DNA from 3 places in the Paenibacillus sp. JDR-2 genome. Region 2 is predicted to be linked to each of the others. Evidence: predicted binding sites of a transcription regulator. Region 2 holds the regulator's gene; each other region holds the start of a gene.
What was found. Region 2 encodes LexA, which represses DNA repair genes until DNA is damaged. Its sites were predicted from a motif close to CGAACATATGTTCG; they were not measured.

Region 1 (7,138 bases), 3.0 Mb from region 2:
TATCTGCTCAAGCCGGTATCGAACGAGGAATTGGAGCAAACGCTGCGCACCATTATCGATAGGATTAAGGAAGAAGGAAATGAGCTGCTTAATCAGCAGAAATTCGCTTACCGGTTTCGCGAAAGCCTGCCCAAATTAAGAGAAATGTTTTTGTTCGAATTGTTATCCGGCAAAAGCTACCCGTTATCGGCTTTGCAGGACAAGCTTCAATTGTACGGACTTCCTTTTTCCGCCGAACGGGAAGCCATTCTCTTGTGCATGAGAGTAGAGGAAGACTATTCGAATACGGATCTCTATAGTCTCTCGTTGATCGAATATGCCATGTTTAACATTGTGGAAGAGGTTTTCGCGAATAAATATCATGTGGCGTATTGCAAGGATTCGCATGATTATTTGATTTTTCTGGTTCAGCCCAATAGGGCGGAGCAATCAGGCAGAGACCACTCTGCGATAATAGAAGACTTAGCGAGGCTCTCCCAGCATCAAATCAAGCTTTATTTAAAGTCGAAGGTTTCCGTTGTACTAAGTAATTGGGGCGGGTTTCCAAAGGACACTCTGCCCATGTACCACTCTGCTTTATCGATTTATACCGATTATATCGGCTACCAGACCGAAAGCTTTTTTGACGCGAAGCAAAAGAAAGAGGTTTTCGAAATCCAGCCGCTTGCGGAGCTCTATCGTTCCCAAACGTTTATGGAACTAATCGATATGGAGCAATGGAACGGATTCGAGAGCAAGCTGAACCGGATATTCGATGAGCTTGAAAGCGCGGGCAGCGGAGCGCGCGAATACGGGCTGCAAATCTACGTTACCTTGCTGCAAGCCTATTCCTATTATTTGCACAAGAAGGGCAAACGGATCTTCGAAGTGTTCGGAAGAGAAATCGATAAGATGCTGAAGATTGATGCCGGTTGGAGCGTAGAGCCGTTAAAGGAGTGGGCTTTCGGCAGCTATGTTCAAATCAAAGCGTATAGCGACAGCCGCTCCGATAACATCCGCTCTGACTTGATGGAACGAATCCGCCGGTTCATACAAGAAAATATAAAGGATATCACCCTGCAAACGGTGGCCGATCATGTCAATCTGCATCCCGTCTATGTATCCAACCTGTTTAAACAGGAAACAAAGGAAAATTTCTCGAATTACGTGCTTCGGCTGCGTATGGAGAGGGCGGTGCAATTGTTAAAGAACAAGGATCTGAGGATAAGCCAAATCGCGCTTGAGGTCGGCTACCAGAAGCCGCAGTATTTCATAAAATTGTTTAAGACCCAATACGGGATGACGCCGCAAGAGTTTAAGAACGGGCAATGAAAGGACAGAAGTTTATGCATGTAAGCGAGTTTTGTAAAGGAATTCAATTAGGCGGGGAAGCCAGCCGAATCATTATAGATTACCGCATGGAAGAAGAGGAATATGCGAAGTTGAAAGAACATTTTCATACGGACCGTCATTCGTTTTTCCGTCAGGTTACGGGAACGGCGGGGTACAGGCAAATGCTGCTGTATCTGTTTGCGAGATTTGCCGTGGATGCGTACGAAGAATACCGGATTCGGGGAATCGAAGACAACATTTATTTCGATACGTTCACGGATATCCGGATTTGGAGCGAAGCCTGCTACCGGGATTACGGCGAGTATGGCATAGAAGAGTACAACTGGCTTCAGGAGCATGTCAGGCTTCAGTTATTTCGTCTGGGAAGACTGCAGTTTCAGCCAATGGCCTTTAACGGGGAGAGCTTGAAGGCAGGACAACGCTTGGTGGAAAAGAATCAGCTGGTGCTGAATGTTCACATTCCGGAAGGGGAACCGTTAACCCCGGATGCGGTATCGCATTCTTTCCTTATAGCCCGGAAGTTTTTCCGAGGAATCCCTTCGGTTTACATTTGCAGTTCATGGCTGCTCTATCCCGGTCTTGACCAGGTGCTGAAGGCTGAATCGAACATTCTGAAGTTTCAATGGCTTTTCTGCGTTTATGAAGTGAACGAAGCATCAAGGGAAGCGGAGCAAAGAATCTTTCATCGGTTAGAGACAAATCCCAATGATTACGGGGAAGTAACGAGCCTGCAGCGAGCAGCGAAAGCCTTATTGCTTAATGGCAGGAAACTTGGCAGCGGAAGCGGTATCTATATACCGGATTAAGGCGATTAATAGATAGGATCGTTTCCAAGCGTTAATCATGCTATTATTTAATAGATATTTCCATTAAGGAGTCAGCCACACTTGAAGGGAGATTCGATAATGAAATTTGGAATTAGCACTTATAGCTACTATCAAGCGCTTCAATCAGGGGAAATGGACGTTATTGATGTCATTGCCGCGATTGCCGAAATTGGCGGCGAGCATGTTGAGATTGTGCCGCTTGGCTTCAATTTGACGGAGAATCCGGAGTTAATTGAAGCGATCCGCCGTAAAGCGGATGAGGTGGGCATTGATATCTCCAATTATTTGATCGGAGCCAATTTTGCCGGTAAAAGCGAAGCGGAATTCGAGCAAGAGATTGAACGCGTTATGCGGGAAGTGGACATTGCGGCTAAGCTTGGCGTTCAATTGATGCGCCATGATGTGGCATCTTCACCGGATACGTCGATCCGTAATTTCTACAACGAGCTTCCTAAGCTGGCAGAGGCTTGCCGCCGGATCGCCGATTACGCGGCTACGAAGGGAATTACAACAACGGTTGAAAATCACGGTTATTTCCTTCAAGCCAGCGATCGTGTCCAGGCTCTCCTTCATGCAACGGACCGGGACAATTTCAGAACAACCCTGGACGTCGGCAACTTTGTCTGCGTGGACGAGAATCCGGTTGTTGGCGTCTCCAATAATATCGAGTACGCCGCTATGGTACATATTAAAGATTTCTATGTGCGTCATCCCGAAAGCGAACTTGGCGACGGCTGGTTCCGTTCCACCCGCGGCAATTATTTGCGTGGGGCTATTGTAGGCCAAGGCGATATCGACATGCGCCGTGTGCTTGGCATTGTGAAGGAATCCGGGTACGACGGTTATATTTCCATTGAATTCGAAGGCTTGGAGCCATGCCGTTTTGGCGTGCAGCAAGGCCTCAATCAATTGAAGAAGATCTGGCAATCGTTGTAATGACAGGTGGACTAATCATCATTATTTTAAACAAGGGGCGCGGCATTGCTGCGGTCCTTTTTTTGTGTGTTGCGTGAGGTGGACAATTTGTGAATTCTTAAGTAATTTTGTTTCCCGCTATTCGGATTTAACATAAGGAGTGTATAATCACTACTAGAAAAAGACAGGAATGTAGGTGGATACCATGCTGTCACTAAGAGATCACTTTAAACACGAGCTGTTCGTGAATCAAAATAGTGAACTGACACAATTTTTGTTAAACCGGATTTTGAATATGAGATCGGAATTCGTCTGCATCACGACTTTCCATGACGGCGAATTTATTTACGCCAACGATTCCGTTGTTCAAAGATTGGGCTATAGTGACGACGAGCTGTTCAAGCTGAATGTTTTCGATCTAGGGATATGGACGAATGCAGAGGAGCGGGATAACGTCATGTCGGCTCTGATGAATAGCGGACTGATCCAGGATTTAGAGATAGAAGTCAGAGACAAGCAGAATGATATCGTAACCTGCGTGCTGAATCTGGAGCTGATCAACATCTTGGCGAAGCCGTGTATTCTGATTGCGGGCAGAGACATCTCGATTGTGAAAGCCCTCGAGAAAAATAAATACGATGAAATGAAAGAGGAGCTTCTGCAGACGGTTCGTTCGGTGAACGGCTTTGTGATTCAAATGAAGAAGAGAGAAGACGGCGAGCTTTATTACGTCCTGGCCGAAGGGAAAATCGCGGAGGAGCTTGGTTATACAACGGCTAACAGCTATGGCAAAACCGTCAGAGAAATATTCCCTTTCCTCTACAAGACGGAGGGGCAATACTATGATCGGATTCTCCAGGGGGAAACGATCAGCTTTGAAACCGAGCTGCATGGAAGAAGCTTATACAAGACCTTAATCCCGTACTATAAAAAGGGCCGCGTTACAGGAATTATCGCAACGGCCGTAGATATTTCCGAGCGAAAAAACATTGAAAAGATGCTGCGCTTGTCGGAAATGAATGCGGCGCTTGGCGAATTGGCTGTTGGCGTGGCGCATGAGATTAGAAATCCGCTGACGGGCATAAGGGGATTTGTACAACTTTTAGGCGAAACACTGAAGAGGTATGGCATTGAGAAAGAGCAGCGTTATGTCGACCTCATCCAGACGGAGCTCTCCCGGATTAACGACCTGGTAAGCGAAATGCTATGGCTCCGCAAGCCTAAAGAGAGCAGTATGGAAACCATCGATATGTTGAAGCTGGTAAACGATATTCTTCCCCTCATCCAAGTGGACACGAATATGAACAATATCCAGATGGACACTTACGGGGTTGTTGCCGGCAGGTCGATTAAAGCCAATGTCGCTCTCTTGAAGCAGGTCATTCTGAATTTATGCAAGAACAGCATAGAAGCAATGGAATCGGGAGGCAGGCTGGTCCTTGGGCTGCGGGAAGCGGATCATACCGTTACTTTGTTTGTTCAGGATTCTGGGCCGGGAATTCCGCCTGACGTAATGGACAAGCTGTTTACGCCGTTTTTCACGACCAAACAGTCCGGAAATGGCTTAGGGCTGTTTATCTCCAAGCAGATTATTGTTGAAATGGGCGGGGAGCTGACGATACAGACGGGCCTACCAGGAACGGTCGTGTCCGTTACTTTTCCGGTGGAGATGGAATAATACTGAATAAGATAAAGAAAGAGTATTTGATCATGCAGGATCAAGTGCTCTTTTTTTAATGATAAGAGTTTATCACCTGGATTCCAATTATTGGGGGGAATTGATTAATAGTTGAAGTTTACGTATAATATAGGAACAAACGTTCCTGTGTAATGAGAGGGGATTGCCATGGCTGTCGAAATCAGAGATATCGTATCCAAGAGTATTCTAAGCGAAGCAAAGGGTTACTTGGATATCGGCTTTACCCATTCCCTAAATCCATATAGCGGGTGTTCGTTTGCCTGCAAATATTGCTATGTGAGAGAAATGCCGATCCAGAAGTTCAAGCAGATTCCATGGGGAGAATGGGTGGACATTAAGACAAATGCCGCGGACATTTACCGGAATGAAGTGAATAAGCTGCGCCGGAAAAATAAGCCGATAAATATTTTTATGTCCTCGGCAACGGATCCTTATCAGCCGATCGAGCGGGAAGCGGGGATTACCAGGCGGATTTTGCGGGAAATGCTGGAGGCTCCTCCCGATCTGATTCAGATTCAGACGCGCAGTCCGCTTATAAGGAAGGACCTCGACCTTATCGTGTTGCTCAAGGACAAATGCGAGGTTCTTGTATCGATGACGGTAGAGACGGACCGCGAGGATATGAAGCGGCTGTTTGCCCCCTACGCACCGGGAATTAAGCTGCGGCTGAAGGCTCTGAAAGAGTTGCATGATGCCGGAATTACGACACAGGCTGCGATTTCTCCGGTGCTGCCGTTTACGCCGGATTTTCCAAAGGTACTGAAAGGTATAGCAGACCGGATCTGGATCGATACGCTTTCTATCGGGGATGGCTCCATGGGGAGAAGGTCCAAGCGTTTAGGCATGCCTCAGCTGTTTGAGGACCATGATCTGACGGACTGGTACCGGAGCGATATTCATTCCAGGGTCGAGACGTACTTTCGGTCTTTCTATCCGGGCGAGATGATCCATGTCTCGAAGAGCGAAGCTTTCCCGCTGAATTAAGCAACAAATTAATAGCCCTTTCCGTATTTTTGTTACCACAATAGAATGTATAATGAAAACAGAAATTCGAAGAGGGGGCCATTATTAATGTTGTTGGGGAAAAATTCGAAGCTGGTCATGATCGGAGACTCGATTACGGATTGCGAACGGGCTAGACCTAGGGGAGAAGGGCTGTTTGGAGCAATCGGGAAAGGGTATGTTTCGCTGGTCGATTCGTTGCTGACCGCAGCCTATCCGGAGTTAGGCATTCGCGTGGTAAACATGGGGACAAGCGGCAATAACGTCCGGGATTTGACGGATCGCTGGGAGACGGATGTTCTGGATCTTCAGCCGGATTGGCTGTCTATTATGATTGGCACGAACGATGTATGGAGGCAATATGATTTGCCCGCTCAGACCGAGCAGCATGTCTACATAGACGAATACGAAGAGAAGCTGGAGACTTTGGTGGAGCGTACCAGGCCAACGGTGCAGGGACTTGTGCTGATGACTCCGTTCTATCTGGAGCCGAATGAAGCGGATCCGATGCGCAGAACGATGGATCAATACGGTCAGGTTGTCCAAAAGCTAGCATCCAAGTATGATGCTCGATTCGTGGATACGCAGGCGGCGTTTAACAAGGTTCTAGGGTCTATTTATCCGGCAACTCTAGCCTGGGACCGGGTTCATCCCAATATGTCGGGTCATGCCGTGCTTGCCCGGGCTTTTCTGCAAGCGATTGAATACGATTACAACCGCGGGTTATAGTCTTATACAACTCAAGCGTCTATACGATGATTACGGTGAAATAAAAAGGACCACTGCTGGCAGTGGTCCTTTCTTTGTCGTTCTTTTAATGCGCCCGGCTTGGTTTAGCCTTTTTTAATTCTTTATGGCCATTCGGATTCGACGATTTGTTAAGCTCCGCAATCAGCTTGTCGCCTTCAACGTCCAGGTTTGGAAGAATGCGGTCCAGCCACTTCGGCATGCCCCATGCTTTGTCGCCAAACACCGCCATAATAGCCGGAACAAGCGCCATGCGGACGAAGAATGCGTCAATAAGAATACCGATGGTGAGAGCAAAGCCGATTTGCTTCAGCATAATATCTTCGGTCAGAATGAACCCGGCGAAGACGGATACCATGATAACGGCTGCCGCCACAACGACGCGGCTTGCCTGCTGATAGCCTTCAACCACGCTGGAGCTTCCTTTGTGGCCGTGGACGTAAGCTTCGCGCATGGAGCTGACAAGGAAGACTTGATAGTCCATCGCAAGGCCGTACAGGATACCGGACACCATAATCGGCATAAAGCTGAGAAGCGGGCCGCCGGTATCGAAGCCGAACAGATCATGCAGCCAGCCCCATTGGAATACTGCCGTTGTAATCCCGAAGGTAGCGAG
Region 2 (7,138 bases):
AGCAATCTCATGCGATGGAATGATTTCGTCATTACGTACCGCACCATGACGGTTCACCCATACGGATGTCATGCCAACCGTATTCGCACCTAGAATATCGGTAGTCAGCTTGTCGCCAACCATAATGCCGTGGTCCGGCTCGATTCCGAGACGCTCCATGGCATGACGGAAGATGGAAGCGGCAGGCTTGCCCTCACCATACTCGCCCGAGATTATGATGTGATCAAAGTAAGGAGTCAGCTCAGGAACGCCGGCAAGCTTCTCGCGCTGCAGATCCGGGGATCCGTTAGTCAGCAGAAGCAGCTTGTACTTTCCTTTAAGCGCATCCAACACGCGGAACGTTTCATCATAGACAAGCGGACGTTTGCGACGTTCCGCAGGGAATTGCTCCGCCAACTTAGCGCCTAGCTCTTCGTTATCCACGCCAAGTGCACGCAGGCCGCGAGTCCAAGCTTCCTTGCGGTAGCCCGGAGCAAGCTGCTCCAGCTTGCGGAACTCTTCCTGCTCGCCTTCGCGGAAATTCGCCCAGAGTCCTTCAAACGGATTAATACCGATCATCTTTGTGAACGGAAACGTCTCATAGGATTCATAAAGAGCACGCGCTTCTTTACGTACGGCTTCTTCAAGCTGCTCCGGATCAACACCGGCAGCTTCCGCACCGGCTTGGCATGTTGCTTCAAATGCTTCTTTTACGCTGCGGTCATCCCACAACAGCGTATCGTCAAGATCAAATAGAACGGCTTGCTTCCCCATAATTCGCATAACTCTCCTACTCTGTTTCTATTTTTGTTCAAAAGGCAAATTGTGTGTTTTGGCGAAATCCTGCAGTCTGCTGCTGATCTCATCCGTAGGATAACGGTTGAGAAGCCGCGAGAATACCCAGTTTGCGCCTTTTTGCTGCATGATAACTACAGCACCGCTCTGAACGCTGATGCCTTTAATGTTGGATACATGCAGCTGCTTGTCCCCCGTCATTTTACGGGTTTGGATATAATCCTTGCCGATTGAAATGTAAGGACGGCGCAAGAAGAAAATAAGCGCCAGGAAAATGTAGCAGCCGATCGTTACCCAGAACATAGACGAAGGTTCAAAGGATGGATCCGTCGTAACGAAAACCGTATACATACTGATCAACAAAATGAGCACAATCGGGAATATGTAGTTGCGACCGGTAAAACGGTCTACCTTGGGTGCTGATGAAGTGCCAATCTGCGATGCTCCGTGCTTTTTACGCGCTTTGTTAATTTGGTTCGTATTTTTGCGCACTTTGCGCTCCCACGTGCGTGACAAGCTTATTCCTCCTATTGTATATTGCAGGCGCCGTTCATGGAACGACGCCAACGCTAGTTATATAGTTGTAAAACCTAATTAATGAGCAACATCGTTTGGATCGCCGTCTACAATCTCAATTGAATCCAACTGCTGGCGGAAATTCCTTTTGAAATTCTCCAAATATTTCTGACGCAATACGGCACGTTCCGCAATTTCCTCTTCAGTCAAACCTACCGTTTTATTTTTACGGGATAATTCATTAATTCGCGCGATGACTTCTTCCACTGCCTTCACCTCATTTGCTTATTACTCATCCTTCTTACCTATTTTGACTTTTAACGCGAGCAATTGTCAAGGCAATGATGGAAGAATGATAAAAGGACAGGTAATTTCGAACATCCTGTGTCCGAATTACCTGTCCTTTCGATTATTTAGACTATTGAGGAATAATTAATACCTGTCCTGGCCGAAGCTCTACCGAGCTTAATTGGTTACGTTCCTTAATCTTGTATATGTACTGTCTAATGTCCTTGGAACCCTCAGTAAAACGATCTGCAATTCCCCACAACGTATCCCCCGCCGTAACAATTACCGTCTGCTCATTAGCTGCAGCCTCTTGAATATGATTGGACGATGCATTTGTACGCATCATGAGGAAGCTGGTAAAAAGAAGAATGAACACTGCAGCACAAACAATAAGTTTAAAAGCATGACGCTGAATTTGTTGACCCCGCAGTATGAACGATTTAGCGGCTTCTTCCTTATGGATACTTTTATAAAAAGACGGATTCATGATCATTATTATCGCTCCCCGAACGTTTGTTCTGTTTTCTTATGCCCCAAGAATAACACGAACAAATGTTTGCAGTCAATAAAAAATGCGAACTTTTGTTTTTAAGAACTTATGTTTGTACGAACTCCGGTTCTATGCTATAATTTTCTTCAAATATTATATTGGAGTGATTCACGTGTCTAAGATTTCGAACCGCCAACAGTCGATTCTTGAATTTATTAAGAATGAGGTTCGGGACAAAGGATATCCGCCATCTGTTCGCGAAATCGGCGAAGCGGTTGGCCTGGCGTCAAGCTCCACCGTTCACGGCCATCTGGATCGGCTAGAGAAGAAAGGCCTGATCAGACGAGATCCAACGAAACCTCGGGCGATCGAAATTTTGGATCAAGACGGTGTTGACGGCATTATCCTCCCCGCTGTGGCTCAAGTGCCAATCGTCGGCAAAGTAACGGCAGGCGTGCCGATTACGGCGACTGAGAATATTGAAGAGTACTTCCCGTTATCCGCACATTTCGTAGGCGACGATGAAGTATTCATCCTGAATGTCATGGGCGACAGCATGATTGAAGCCGGCATACATAACGGCGACTATGTTATTGTCCGCCAGCAGCAGACCGCCAACAACGGCGATATCGTAGTAGCCATGACGGAAGATGACGAAGCGACGGTTAAGACCTTCTACAAAGAGAAGGATCATATCCGCCTCCAGCCTGAGAACTCTACAATGGAGCCGATCCGTTTGAACAATGTGACCATTCTTGGTAAAGTAGTTGGCTTGTTCCGTGACTTCCACTAATCTTTTTAGCATAAAAGAGGCTGTTCCCCCTAATCCGATTTCAAATTCGGTTAGGGAGAACAGCCTCTTTTTATTTTCCTGATTATGGTATTATCATATGACTTAATCTTTTTGTCATGAGGTGGTTAAGAGTGAAGAAGAAATTAACGAGATCCTTATTCGATAAATCCATATCCGGAGTTTGCGGTGGAATTGCCGAATACTTCAATCTTTCCTCCTTGTTTGTAAGACTGCTGTTCCTCCTCTTTATCCCCTGCAATCTTATCGTGTACATCATTCTTGCGAACGTTATTCCCGCCAGCCCGCCATCGTTGATTAGGAGATAGAAAAAAATCCCCGGACGCTTAGAGCGCCAAGGGATTTCCTTCCTAGTACAGCGTCAGATACTGATCGCGTTCCCATTGATGAACTTGTGTTTTGTACATGTCCCATTCAATTTCTTTCAGCTCATAGAAGTGAGCCAGAGCGTGTTCGCCCAGTGCATCGCAGATAACGTCGCTGCGTAGCATTTCGTCGAGCGCTTCCTTCAGATCGGAAGGAAGGCTTGGCACGCCGGATTCCAAACGCTCTTCTTCCGTCATGATGTAGATGTTGCGATCTACAGGCGCCGGAAGCGCCGTTTTGTTCTTGATGCCGTCAAGGCCGGCTTTCAGCATTACGGCAAGAGCCAAATAAGGGTTAGCTGCCGGATCCGGGTTTCGAACCTCGATACGCGTGCTAAGACCACGGGATGCCGGGATACGGATCATTGGCGAACGGTTGCTCGCCGACCAAGCTACGTAGCAAGGTGCTTCATAACCTGGAACCATTCGTTTGTACGAGTTGATTGTAGGGTTCGTAATAGCCGCCATCGCACGAGCATGCTCGAGAATACCCGCCATGTAGTAACGTGCGGTTTGGCTAAGACCCAAACGATCCTTCTCTTCATAGAATACGTTAGTGCTGCCTTGGAAGAGCGATTGGTGACAGTGCATACCCGAACCGTTTACCCCAAATAGCGGTTTCGGCATGAAGGTAGCATGGAGGCCATGCTGTCTAGCAATCGTCTTAACAACAAGCTTAAACGTTTGAATTTGGTCTGCGGCTTTGATCGCATCCGCGTATTTAAAGTCGATTTCGTGCTGACCTGGAGCAACTTCATGGTGGGAAGCTTCAATCTCGAAGCCCATCTCTTCCAGCGTCAGTACGATTTCACGGCGGCAGTTCTCGCCCATGTCCATTGGCGCAAGGTCGAAGTATCCGCCTTGGTCATTCAGCTCGGTTGTAGGCTCGCCGCGTTCATCCGTCTTGAACAGGAAGAATTCCGGTTCCGGACCAACGTTCATCGCCGTAAAGCCCATTTCTTCCGCTTCTTGCAGCGCACGCTTCAGAATACCGCGCGGGTCGCCTGCAAACGGAGTGCCGTCAGGCATATAAATATCGCAGATCAGACGGGCAACGCGGTCTTGCGCAACCCATGGGAATACTACCCAAGTATCCAAATCAGGGTATAAGTACATGTCAGATTCTTCGATACGAACGTAACCTTCAATGGAAGATCCGTCAAACATCATTTTATTATCCAATGCTTTATCAAGCTGGCTTACCGGAATCTCTACGTTTTTGATCGTACCGAGCAAATCGGTAAATTGAAGACGGATAAATCGAACGTTCTGTTCCTCCGCAATGCGTTTAATATCCTCTTTTGTGTAGCTCACAGCATTCATCTCCTTTAAAAGAATTGCGAAGCTATTCTTACTTCGAAAGCATCAACCTAAAGAATTGTGAAGCAATTCTTGCTTCGTAAGCATCAGCCAAAGAATTGCGAAGCTATTCTTACTTCGAAAGCATACGCTTTACCCTGTTCGTTTAATTAAAAGGACATGCTAACGCTTGTTCAAGAAACGGGACAACTGACCTTGAATAAGCGAAGCCTGGCCAGGACGTTTCTCCAGCAATTGCTGCTTGAGAAGGCGGTGCAGCTGCGCGTCGGAAAGCTCCTTGCGCTTCACTTCGGACTGCTCGCTTACGATTGTTGCATCGTCCGATTCTTTTGAAACCGGATTCATGACTTGCTTAATGCCGGCGATATTAACGCCTTTTTCGATCAACGCCTTAATTTCCAATAACCGTTCCACATCATTAAAAGAGAACAGTCGCTGGTTGCCCGCCGTTCTGGCGGGAACAATCAATTCATGCTGCTCATAATAACGAATTTGACGCGCCGTTAGATCCGTCAGCTTCATTACGATACCGATCGGAAATAAGGCCATGTTTCTACGAATATCGTCACCCATGTCGCATCAACCTTCCAGTCGCTCATTTATACACCTATCATAACGCCCTACCAAAAACGTGTCAAGGTGTGTTAGGTTTAATTACGTTTAATTGTGATAAGCCCGTTGTCTATGAGTCGACGTAACGCTGTAAGAACACCAAACTTCGCATGGGCAAACGTCAAACCGCCTTGCATATAAGCGATATAAGGCTCACGGATAGGTGCATCCGCAGACAATTCAAGACTTCCGCCCTGAATAAATGTCCCAGCTGCCATAATAACCGGATGCTCATAACCCGGCATGTCCCATGGCTCAGGCACAACATGCGAATCTACCGCCGCAGCCTTCTGAATGCCCTGTACAAAAGCAATCAACTGCTCCGCACCGCCAAAACGGACAGCCTGTATGAGATCTGTACGAGGCTCGGACCAATGAGGTTTCGTCTCAAAGCCAAGCTGTTCAAACATTGCTGATGCAAAGACGCTTCCCTTAACAGCTTGTCCAACCAGATGCGGTGCCAGGAACAAGCCTTGATAAATACCTCGCAGCGTGTCCAACATCGCGCCAACTTCGCCTCCGATGCCAGGTGCAGTAAGTCGGAAAGCGGCTTGCTCCACGGCAGCGGCAGTACCAACGATATATCCCCCGGTCGAAGCAAGACCGCCTCCCGGATTTTTGATAAGCGAGCCCGCCATGAGATCAACGCCAACCTGGGTTGGTTCAAGAAGCTCGGTAAATTCCCCGTAGCAGTTATCAACGAATACAAGCACATCCGGCTTGATCTGTTTCACGCGCTGAACCATATCACCGATCTCGGCAACTGTAAATGAAGCTCTCCAGCTGTAGCCTCTCGAACGCTGAATGCCGATAACCTTCGTCCGTTCGTTAATGCTTGCTTCAATAGCGGCCCAATCGAGACTTCCGTCTTCGTGCAGAGCTACTTCGTTATAACGAACGCCCCAATCCTGCAGGGAGCCTGTCCCGTCTCCGGGCTTGCCAATTACCTTGTGCAGCGTATCATACGGCTTGCCTGTAATGTACAGCAATTCATCCCACGGCCGGAGCACGCCAAATAACGCGCACCCGATGGTGTGCGTACCAGATACGAAATGCGGACGCACAAGCGCCGCTTCTGCTCCAAATACATCCGCGTAGACCAGATCAAGCACTTCGCGGCCCCGGTCATTGTAGCCATACCCCGTTGAGCCGGTAAAATGAAAATCGCTGACCTGATGCCGCTGAAACGCACGGATCACCTTCCACTGATTTTTTTCGGCAATACGGTCAATGGAACGAAGCTGGCCTGCTGCCAGCTCCTCCGCTCCGTCCGCTAATTTTTCAAGTTCGTTCCATATGGATTCATTGTCTTCTTGCATTTTGTAACTCATTCTAAGCCTGTCTCTCCCTTAAGTTAACATAACCTAATTCTATTATTCTAAATACGGCTGAAGCTTATAACCGTTTTGTTCATAAGCCTGGCGGCTTACCTGCACGGTCAGACGCAAGGATTCACCATCCTCGCTCACATCATTGCCCACTACTTCCCCGCTGCGGTACGCAAGCGCAATGAGGTCGCCGCGATCGGCCGGCAGGGTAAAGGTAACCGTGTCACCGGTCAATTTATCCTGAATTTTATTCCGCACCAGCTCAAGATCATCTTTTTGATAAGCGCTGATAACAAGCGTATCCGTGCCTGATGTCGGCAATTCCACATGATTTACTTCACATAGATCTTTTTTATTATAGATCGTTAAGCTAGCCGTACCCGCAGCTCCAAGATCGCCAAGAATCTGTTCCACAACTCTCATCTGCTCCTCGCGCATTGGCGAGCTGCCGTCAACGACATGGAGCACCAGATCAGCCTCAAGCACTTCCTCCAGCGTCGCGCGGAACGCCGCCACAAGGTCATGAGGAAGGTTCTGAATAAAACCAACCGTATCCGTCAAAACAACCTCGCGGCCGTTTGGCAGTTCAAGCGTACGGGAAGTCGGATCAAGAGTGGCGAACAGCTGATTCTCA
Region 3 (7,138 bases), 440 kb from region 2:
AGTGCCTGATCAAGCGCGGGCGGTACCGCCGCAAGCTTCAGGTTTTCGAGCCCCGTCTCCACCATGCCGGCGAACAGCTCCGGAGGCATATCCTCGTCTCCGACCATTTCCACCAGCTGATCCAGCAATTGCATGACGCCATCCCATAGCTGGCGGTGCGATCTGGCACGCTGCGTACGTCCGGACGCACTGTCCTCGCGGCTCCAGCGTTCAAGACGGTCAGCCGCGTCCGCATGATCCAGCAGCTTGTACAACGCTTCGCACATGTCTTTGACGTTGGATGCTTTCTTCAAGGACTGCTCGAACCGGCGAAGCGGCGGTACGATCGCCTCTCTCGCCGCCATAATGGCCTGAAATTCCCGTTTAGCTTTTGCAGACGGCTCGGATACGGTATCCGGCTCATCCTCAAGGGACTGCTGCATAAACGGCTTCCATCTGGAACGGTCAAGCCACTTCCAGCCGTCGACCCCGGCTGCCAGCACATAGTTTTCCAAGCGGTCGAACAGCTCGCGGGACATGCTGCCGTCAATCGGGAATAGCAGCTCCGTCTTGATGCAGCGGAATACCGCTTCATAATGCCAGCCGTGGAGTACGGTCTCCAGCGCGGAACGGATAAATTCAACCAGCGGGTGATGGACCGTGTTATTCTTTTGGTCAAGGAAATAAGGAATCTCGTAATCGTCAAATATCGTTTGAATATAGTCGGTATATTCAGCCGCGTTACGCACCATAACCGCCATGTCGCGCCAGCGCAGACCCTCTTCGCGTGCCCGGCGAACCATATCCCTGGCGGCCGCTTCCACCTCGGCTCTTCTGTTCGCGGAGGCATGAAGGGATAAGCCGCAGGCCGGGCTGTCTACAGCCAGCATCTTTTTATCCGGAATAAGCATAGGAGTCCTTCCGCCATAATGCTTTTCCAAATGGGCCAGCATCGTGCTTCCCAAGAAGCGTGTCGGAGCTCCTTCACCCAAAACAACGGTGTCATACACAGATACGCCGGCTTGGGCGGCCAAAGCGGACAGCTTACCGTAAGTCTCGGCCGTAGGATGGAAAAGCTCAAGCTCATGCGGCATTTCGCCGTTATCGTAAGGACGGTCAAGCGTAAGCGCAACCGTCACCTCGGCGGAAGAAGCGATTAGCGTGCCAAGCGCATCGTATTCTTTTGGCGTAAACCCATGGAAGCCGTCAATCCATAGATGGGCTCCCTGCATCGCCGGCGCGTAGGCATAGCCTGCGATCAGCTGCGTCAAATAATCTTCCGAATCGATATAAAGACCAAGCAATTCCTGCTCAAGCTTGTCATAAACAAGCCGTAGATCATGCAGCTTCCGGTCCAGAAGCGTTGAGTCTTCTACAGATGCCGTTTTTTCCTTCAACAGATTGGCATCAATCCCGTAGCGCTTCCACTCGGTCAGCAATTCTCCAAGCCGCTCAATAAAACCCGGCTGCTCTGCCCCGCTCTGGAAAAGCTCAAGCTGCTTGCCAAGCCGGTGTATAATCTTGAACAGCATCATATGCTTGCCGTTATCGCTGATTGGAATTAAGGCGGTGCCGCCCGTCTCCTGCATGACGCGAAAAGCCAGACGGCGGAAGCTAAGCGCCTGGGCGCGAATCGTCCCGCTTAGCGACGTATCTTTCAAAAGCGCGTACTCCGTCTGGAAAGTAGCCTGTTCCGGGACCAGCATAATTAGCGGCGCTCCATCCGGTTCACCTTGCAGCTTGGCGCGGATTGCATCCAAACAATACGTTGTTTTTCCCGTTCCCGAGCGGCCAAGCACAAATCGAAGCCCCATCCTAACTCTTCCCTTCCGAATCTATCTCATAATCTATCATTCTACCATATCGCGGGTCCTTTTTCACCCGGACGACAAACGTATGTTCTGGAAAAAGCGCTATCTTTTTGACAAGAAAATATTGCAATACCTTAAATACCGAGTATAATACTAGGTAATATAAAAATCCGGATCGGAGGAACGGCAATGACCTCGGAAGAAACGCAATGGATTAACGATTATCTGGATTTATACAACTATGCCAAGCAAATCGGCGATCAGGAGTGGCAGCGGGACATTTCCCGTTCACTCGCCGGGTGGAAGGAACAAGCAAGCCAACAGGCTTTGTCAATGAAAGCCGCTGAGCTATGGAGAAAGTTTGACGTTATCAACCGGAAGATGCTTGATCTTTATCGGCAATTGAGAAATTCCGATGATTCTTCCGATCTGAAAACGTTACGGGAAGAGGTCTGGCTGCTGAAGCTTCAGCGTGTCGAACTGAGCCGTCAATTCAAAGAATCCTTCTAGCAAGGTGCAACGGCTCTCGCCTCTTATAAATTCTTAGTATAAAAAATAAAAAATCCCGCATGCGGATTTCCGCTCTGCCGGATTATGGGTTAGCAGACATGCAGTGAACTGCTCTGTCCATTATGGGAACCGCTGGGTACAGTCGTCTGTCTCTCAGCGTTACTTTTCTATTATACACTTCTATTAATCGATTGAGTATATCTATTTTTCGAACAAGCAGCCGTATGGATCCCTATCAGATCCATACGGCTATTTTTTATCATTTACTCCGCACTTCGAACACGGCAAATTTCAGGTAGTGTCCTTCCGATACGCCAAGCAGCTGAGGATGATCCTTGCCTGCAGCCCGCCACTCCACGAGACGCAGCAATTTGCCGGCATCGGATGCCGCTTCCTGAATGGTCTCGAGGAACAGATCCGGCCGCATATGATACGAGCAGCTGGCCGTAACGAGATAGCCGCCTTCGTTAACCAGCTTGAGGCCATGCAGGTTGATGTCCTTATACCCGCGGCATGCTCCTGCAACTGCGCTTTTGGTCTTTGCAAAAGCAGGAGGATCAAGGATAACAACATCCCAGGTACGACCGCCGCCGCTTAGCGGCTTGGAAGTATCCGCACCGGCACGGCTGCGCTCCGCACGCTCCTCAACGCCTTTTACCTGCGTGCGCAAATAATCAAAGGCATCCGCCACGACAAATTCTACGCGGTCCGCGAAGCCGTTACGCTCCACGTTACGGCGCGCTGTGTCGATAGCATGCTCGGATACGTCAAGGCAGGTTACTTTTTTCGCGCCGTATTTGCAGGCATGGAGAGTGAAGCTGCCGGTGTGGGCAAAGCACTCCAGCACGGTCGCACCGTCCCAATAAGGGAAGGTTACTTCTTTGCCGTTCGGATTCACCGGTACAAGCCTAGTGACTTCTGTATCCGTATCAGCAGGTCGGTTCTCAAGGCGAATGCCGCTGCGCGCACCCCAGCCCTTCATCAGAGGCTCGATAGAAGCGCGATTCTCGCGTTGATCGTAGAAATAGCCGGTCTTTTGGCCTTCCACGATATCGACTTCCAGCTTAAGACCATTCTCTTCAATCTCGAGAATCCTCGGACACTCCCCATACAGTACTCCGGTGCGAAGCTCTAGCCCCTCCAGCTGCCTAACTCCGACATCGCTCCGCTCGTAAATCCCTTTCGGCTGGAATACGTCAACAAGAGCTGCTACAAGCGCTTCCCGGCGAATATCCATTCCAAGCGTCAAAATCTGAACAACCAGCACGTCGGCGAAACGGTCTACCACTAGGCCGGGAAGAAAATCGGCCTCTCCGTAGACGAGCCGGCAATCGCGGTCCTGCACGAACCGGCTGCGATGCGCTTCGCATAGACGAAACTTCTCGCGGAAGAAGTCGGCGTCCATCTCTTCGAGCGGCTGATAGGAGACGACACGGACCGTAATCTGGGATTCAGAATTATAATAACCCGTCGCCAAATATTTGCCGTTAGAACCAACGATATCCACCAGCGCACCTGGCTCCGCTTCCCCTTCCAGCTTTTCAATTTCATTTGCATAAATCCATGGGTGGCCCGCTTCAAGACGTTTTCTGCGGCCCTTCTGCAGCCAAACTTTCGCTTTGCTCACTTCGTTAATCTCCCTCTCTGTTCCTGGCTTGTCATGCTTGTCTGAGCATATGCATATGTATCAACGATAACTTTTCATAAAAAGGAGAACCCTGCTATGCTCCATTCTATCCTTCTGCCAATGGCGATCGGCTTCACCATCTTTATAAGCGGGATGAAGCTGATGGAGCTGGCGCTGCATCGGTTAGCCGGCCCGTATTTGCAGCGTATTTTGCATCGCTCAACGGCGACCCCGATCCATGGCCTTGCAGTCGGCACGGCAACTACCGCCTTTTTGCAAAGCAGCACAGCCGTTACCGTTATAGCGATAGGGCTGGTTAATTCTGGCCTGCTTACCTTTCCCCGGACACTTGGCATTATCCTCGGAAGCAACATCGGTACCTGCCTGACGACCGAGCTTATCGGCCTGAGCTTAAATAAACTGTCCGTTCCTTTGCTTCTGCTGTCGCTGGCCGGCTGGCTGGCTACCGTACTGCTGAACGAACTTGGAATCTGGCCCAAGGCCCGGTCGTTCCGGCTGCTTGAGACCGTTCGCTCCTCAGCCGTCGCCTTAGGCGGTTTCAGCCTGCTGCTTGCCGGGATGGCTTTCATGCAGGCAATTGGTCCCGCCGTGCAGGAAAGCTCCCTATTTGGCTGGTTCCTTGAAAAATCAACAAGCAGCCTCTGGTGGGGATTAGCCGCCGGCGCGGTGCTGACAGCAATCGTCCACAGCAGTGCTGCTGTAATTGGTATTATTATGGGCTTTGCAGCCATCGGAGCAATGCCTCTCGAGCTTGGCGTTGCCATTGTGCTAGGCGCGAATATCGGCACTTGCGCCACCGCGCTGCTCGCATCCTTCAGCGGTTCAAAATCCGGCCAATATGTAGCATGGTCACATACCATCCTAAATGCTGGCGGCGCTTTGCTCTTCATGCCGTTCCTAGGCGAGCTGTCGGCTGCTTCAGGATGGTTCGCCCATTCCCCGGCCAGCCAAATCGCTCACGCCCAAACGATCTTTAATATTCTAAGCTCGCTGATTGCCTTGCCATTCTGCTATTTACCGACTTTCCGCAAGCTTCCGGTCTAATCAAACTTTACGCCAAGCAAGCTGAGGGCTCCCGCTACAATCCGGTTATTATTCTCATAGCCCGACTGCTTCTGGCGTCTCCAGGCTTCAAGCGGTTCAAACCATTCAACACCGCGGATTTCTTCCACCTGTGCCTGAAGGGATCCGCCAACCGCCTCAACCAAATAATAATGAACCTCTTTGTTAATGGTTCCCTTATTCGCATCATGATACTGATACTTGATTTGGTCAATCGGTTTAACGATAGCCCCGATCATGCCCGTTTCCTCGGCAATTTCCCTAAGCGCCGTTTGTTCGACCGTCTCCCCGGGCTCCATCTTGCCTTTAGGGAGAGACACTTTGCCATAACGGTCCTGTATCAGCTGAATTTGCAAAATTCCAGCCTCGTTCCGACGATAGACTACGCCTCCTGCCGAAATTTCAACCATTTCCGCTTCCCCCTTGCCTGCTTGACATTTGCATGCAACAACGAGGATTTCCCACTTATTCCGTTACTACAGAAATGAGCGTGAAATCCTCGTGCTTTATTACTATCTCTAAGCTCTCATCGCTTCTGCCGGTACATCGTCAAGTACGCGGACAAGCTGAGCGCGGCATTCATTGACGCCTGCTTCAGTAATTTTCACGCGGCAAAGCTTGCCGACAAGCGCTTCGGTTCCTTCAAACACAATCTGAATATAGTTATCCGAGTACCCCATGACAAGCCCCGTACCGGGAGCTCCTTTGTAGTCACGCTCCGGAATAACATCCAGTACGGCACCTACATGCTGCTCAGCATAGGCAAGCTGCATTTTCTCGGACAGGTCGATCAGTTTATGAACGCGTTCGTTTTTCACTTCGTCGTCCACTTGATCGTCCATGCGGGCAGCTGGCGTGCCTGTACGCTTCGAATACGGGAAGACGTGCATTTCCGAGAAACCTACCTCTTCCATAAACTTGTAGCCGTTCTCGAACATTTCTTCCGTCTCGCCAGGGAAACCAACGATAACGTCTGTCGTAATCGCTACGCCAGGCATTGCTTCGCGGATCCGTTTGAGCTTGGCAGCAAACTCGTCCGTTGTATATTTACGGCGCATCCGCTTGAGCACGGAGGTATCGCCGGCTTGAAGCGGAATGTGCAGATGACGGCACATTTTGGTCGAACGGTTAAGCACGTCGATCATCGCATCGTCAATCTGGCTGGCTTCGATAGAGCTGATCCGGATCCGCTCCAGTCCTTCGATCTTGTCCAGATCCCACAGCAGGTCAACGAGACGGTAATTCTCCATATCGTCGCCATAACCGCCCGTATGAATACCGGTAAGGACGACTTCCTTATAACCGGAAGCTACAAGCTGCTTCGCTTGCTCGAGTACGCTCTTCGGATCGCGGCTGCGCGAAAGACCACGCGACCACGGAATAATGCAGAAGGTGCAGAAGTTATTGCAGCCTTCCTGGATCTTCAGAAAAGCGCGCGTACGCTCGTTGAAATCCGGGACGTCCAGTTCCTCGAATTCACGGGTCTTCATAATGTTGCGAACCGCGTTAACCGGCTGGCGGTCATCGTGAATCTGGTTCACAAACGTCATGATTTTCTCGCGGTCCTGCGTACCAATAACCAGGTCTACCCCCGGAATGGCCATAATTTCTGCAGGAGACGTTTGGGCATAGCAGCCCGTAACCGCAATAACCGCATCCGGATTACGGCGCACCGCGCGGCGAATAATCTGGCGGCTCTTCTTGTCGCCGGTATTGGTAACCGTACATGTATTGATCAGGTATACGTCAGCCGTCGATTCGAAATCAACCTGCTCGTATCCTTCGTTTTTGAACAGCTGCCAAATCGCTTCTGTGTCGTAAAAGTTAACTTTGCATCCCAAGGTGTAAAATGCAACCGATGGCATAAATTCCTTACGCTCCTCCCATTTCTCCGGCTTCGTACAGCAAACAGGTCAGCCCGACGATACCCGCGGTTTCCGTCCGCAGGATCCGCCGGCCAAGGCCTACGATAACGGCACCAGCCGCTTCAGCCTCATCTGCTTCCCGTTCTGTAAAGCCGCCCTCGGGACCAACGATGAGCAGCACCTTCGGCTCGGCTGCCATATGGCCAGCCTGCTTCCAGTTCAGCACGGCATCCCGGATGCCCGTACCCGCTGCTGCATCGCCT

Region 1: PJDR2_RS26455 (SPL family radical SAM protein) is a predicted target of LexA. The motif match lies at 4,885-4,898, and genes of this name have one in related genera.
Region 3: addB (helicase-exonuclease AddAB subunit AddB) is a predicted target of LexA. The motif match lies at 1,869-1,882, and genes of this name have one in related genera.

Annotation. Positions count from the first base shown of each region.
Region 1 is NC_012914.1:6,046,886-6,054,023, reverse strand. It holds gene PJDR2_RS26475 (response regulator transcription factor) at 1-1,311, shown strand, start outside; gene PJDR2_RS26470 (acyltransferase domain-containing protein) at 1,308-2,138, shown strand; gene PJDR2_RS26465 (sugar phosphate isomerase/epimerase family protein) at 2,238-3,095, shown strand; gene PJDR2_RS32155 (PAS domain-containing sensor histidine kinase) at 3,280-4,752, shown strand; gene PJDR2_RS26455 (SPL family radical SAM protein) at 4,921-5,757, shown strand; gene PJDR2_RS26450 (SGNH/GDSL hydrolase family protein) at 5,845-6,504, shown strand; gene PJDR2_RS26445 (MMPL family transporter) at 6,590-7,138, opposite strand, start outside.
Region 2 is NC_012914.1:3,034,666-3,041,803, reverse strand. It holds gene PJDR2_RS13315 (HAD family hydrolase) at 1-753, opposite strand, end outside; gene PJDR2_RS13310 (hypothetical protein) at 781-1,290, opposite strand; gene PJDR2_RS13305 (DUF896 domain-containing protein) at 1,369-1,557, opposite strand; gene PJDR2_RS13300 (LysM peptidoglycan-binding domain-containing protein) at 1,709-2,071, opposite strand; gene lexA (transcriptional repressor LexA) at 2,241-2,861, shown strand; gene PJDR2_RS32460 (PspC domain-containing protein) at 2,978-3,187, shown strand; gene glnA (type I glutamate--ammonia ligase) at 3,230-4,558, opposite strand; gene PJDR2_RS13285 (MerR family transcriptional regulator) at 4,727-5,137, opposite strand; gene PJDR2_RS13280 (aminotransferase class I/II-fold pyridoxal phosphate-dependent enzyme) at 5,215-6,507, opposite strand; gene hflX (GTPase HflX) at 6,550-7,138, opposite strand, start outside.
Region 3 is NC_012914.1:2,599,326-2,606,463, reverse strand. It holds gene addB (helicase-exonuclease AddAB subunit AddB) at 1-1,793, opposite strand, end outside; gene PJDR2_RS11305 (hypothetical protein) at 1,980-2,300, shown strand; gene PJDR2_RS11300 (class I SAM-dependent rRNA methyltransferase) at 2,560-3,927, opposite strand; gene PJDR2_RS11295 (Na/Pi cotransporter family protein) at 4,024-4,992, shown strand; gene PJDR2_RS11290 (NUDIX hydrolase) at 4,989-5,420, opposite strand; gene mtaB (tRNA (N(6)-L-threonylcarbamoyladenosine(37)-C(2))-methylthiotransferase MtaB) at 5,529-6,875, opposite strand; gene PJDR2_RS11280 (RsmE family RNA methyltransferase) at 6,883-7,138, opposite strand, start outside.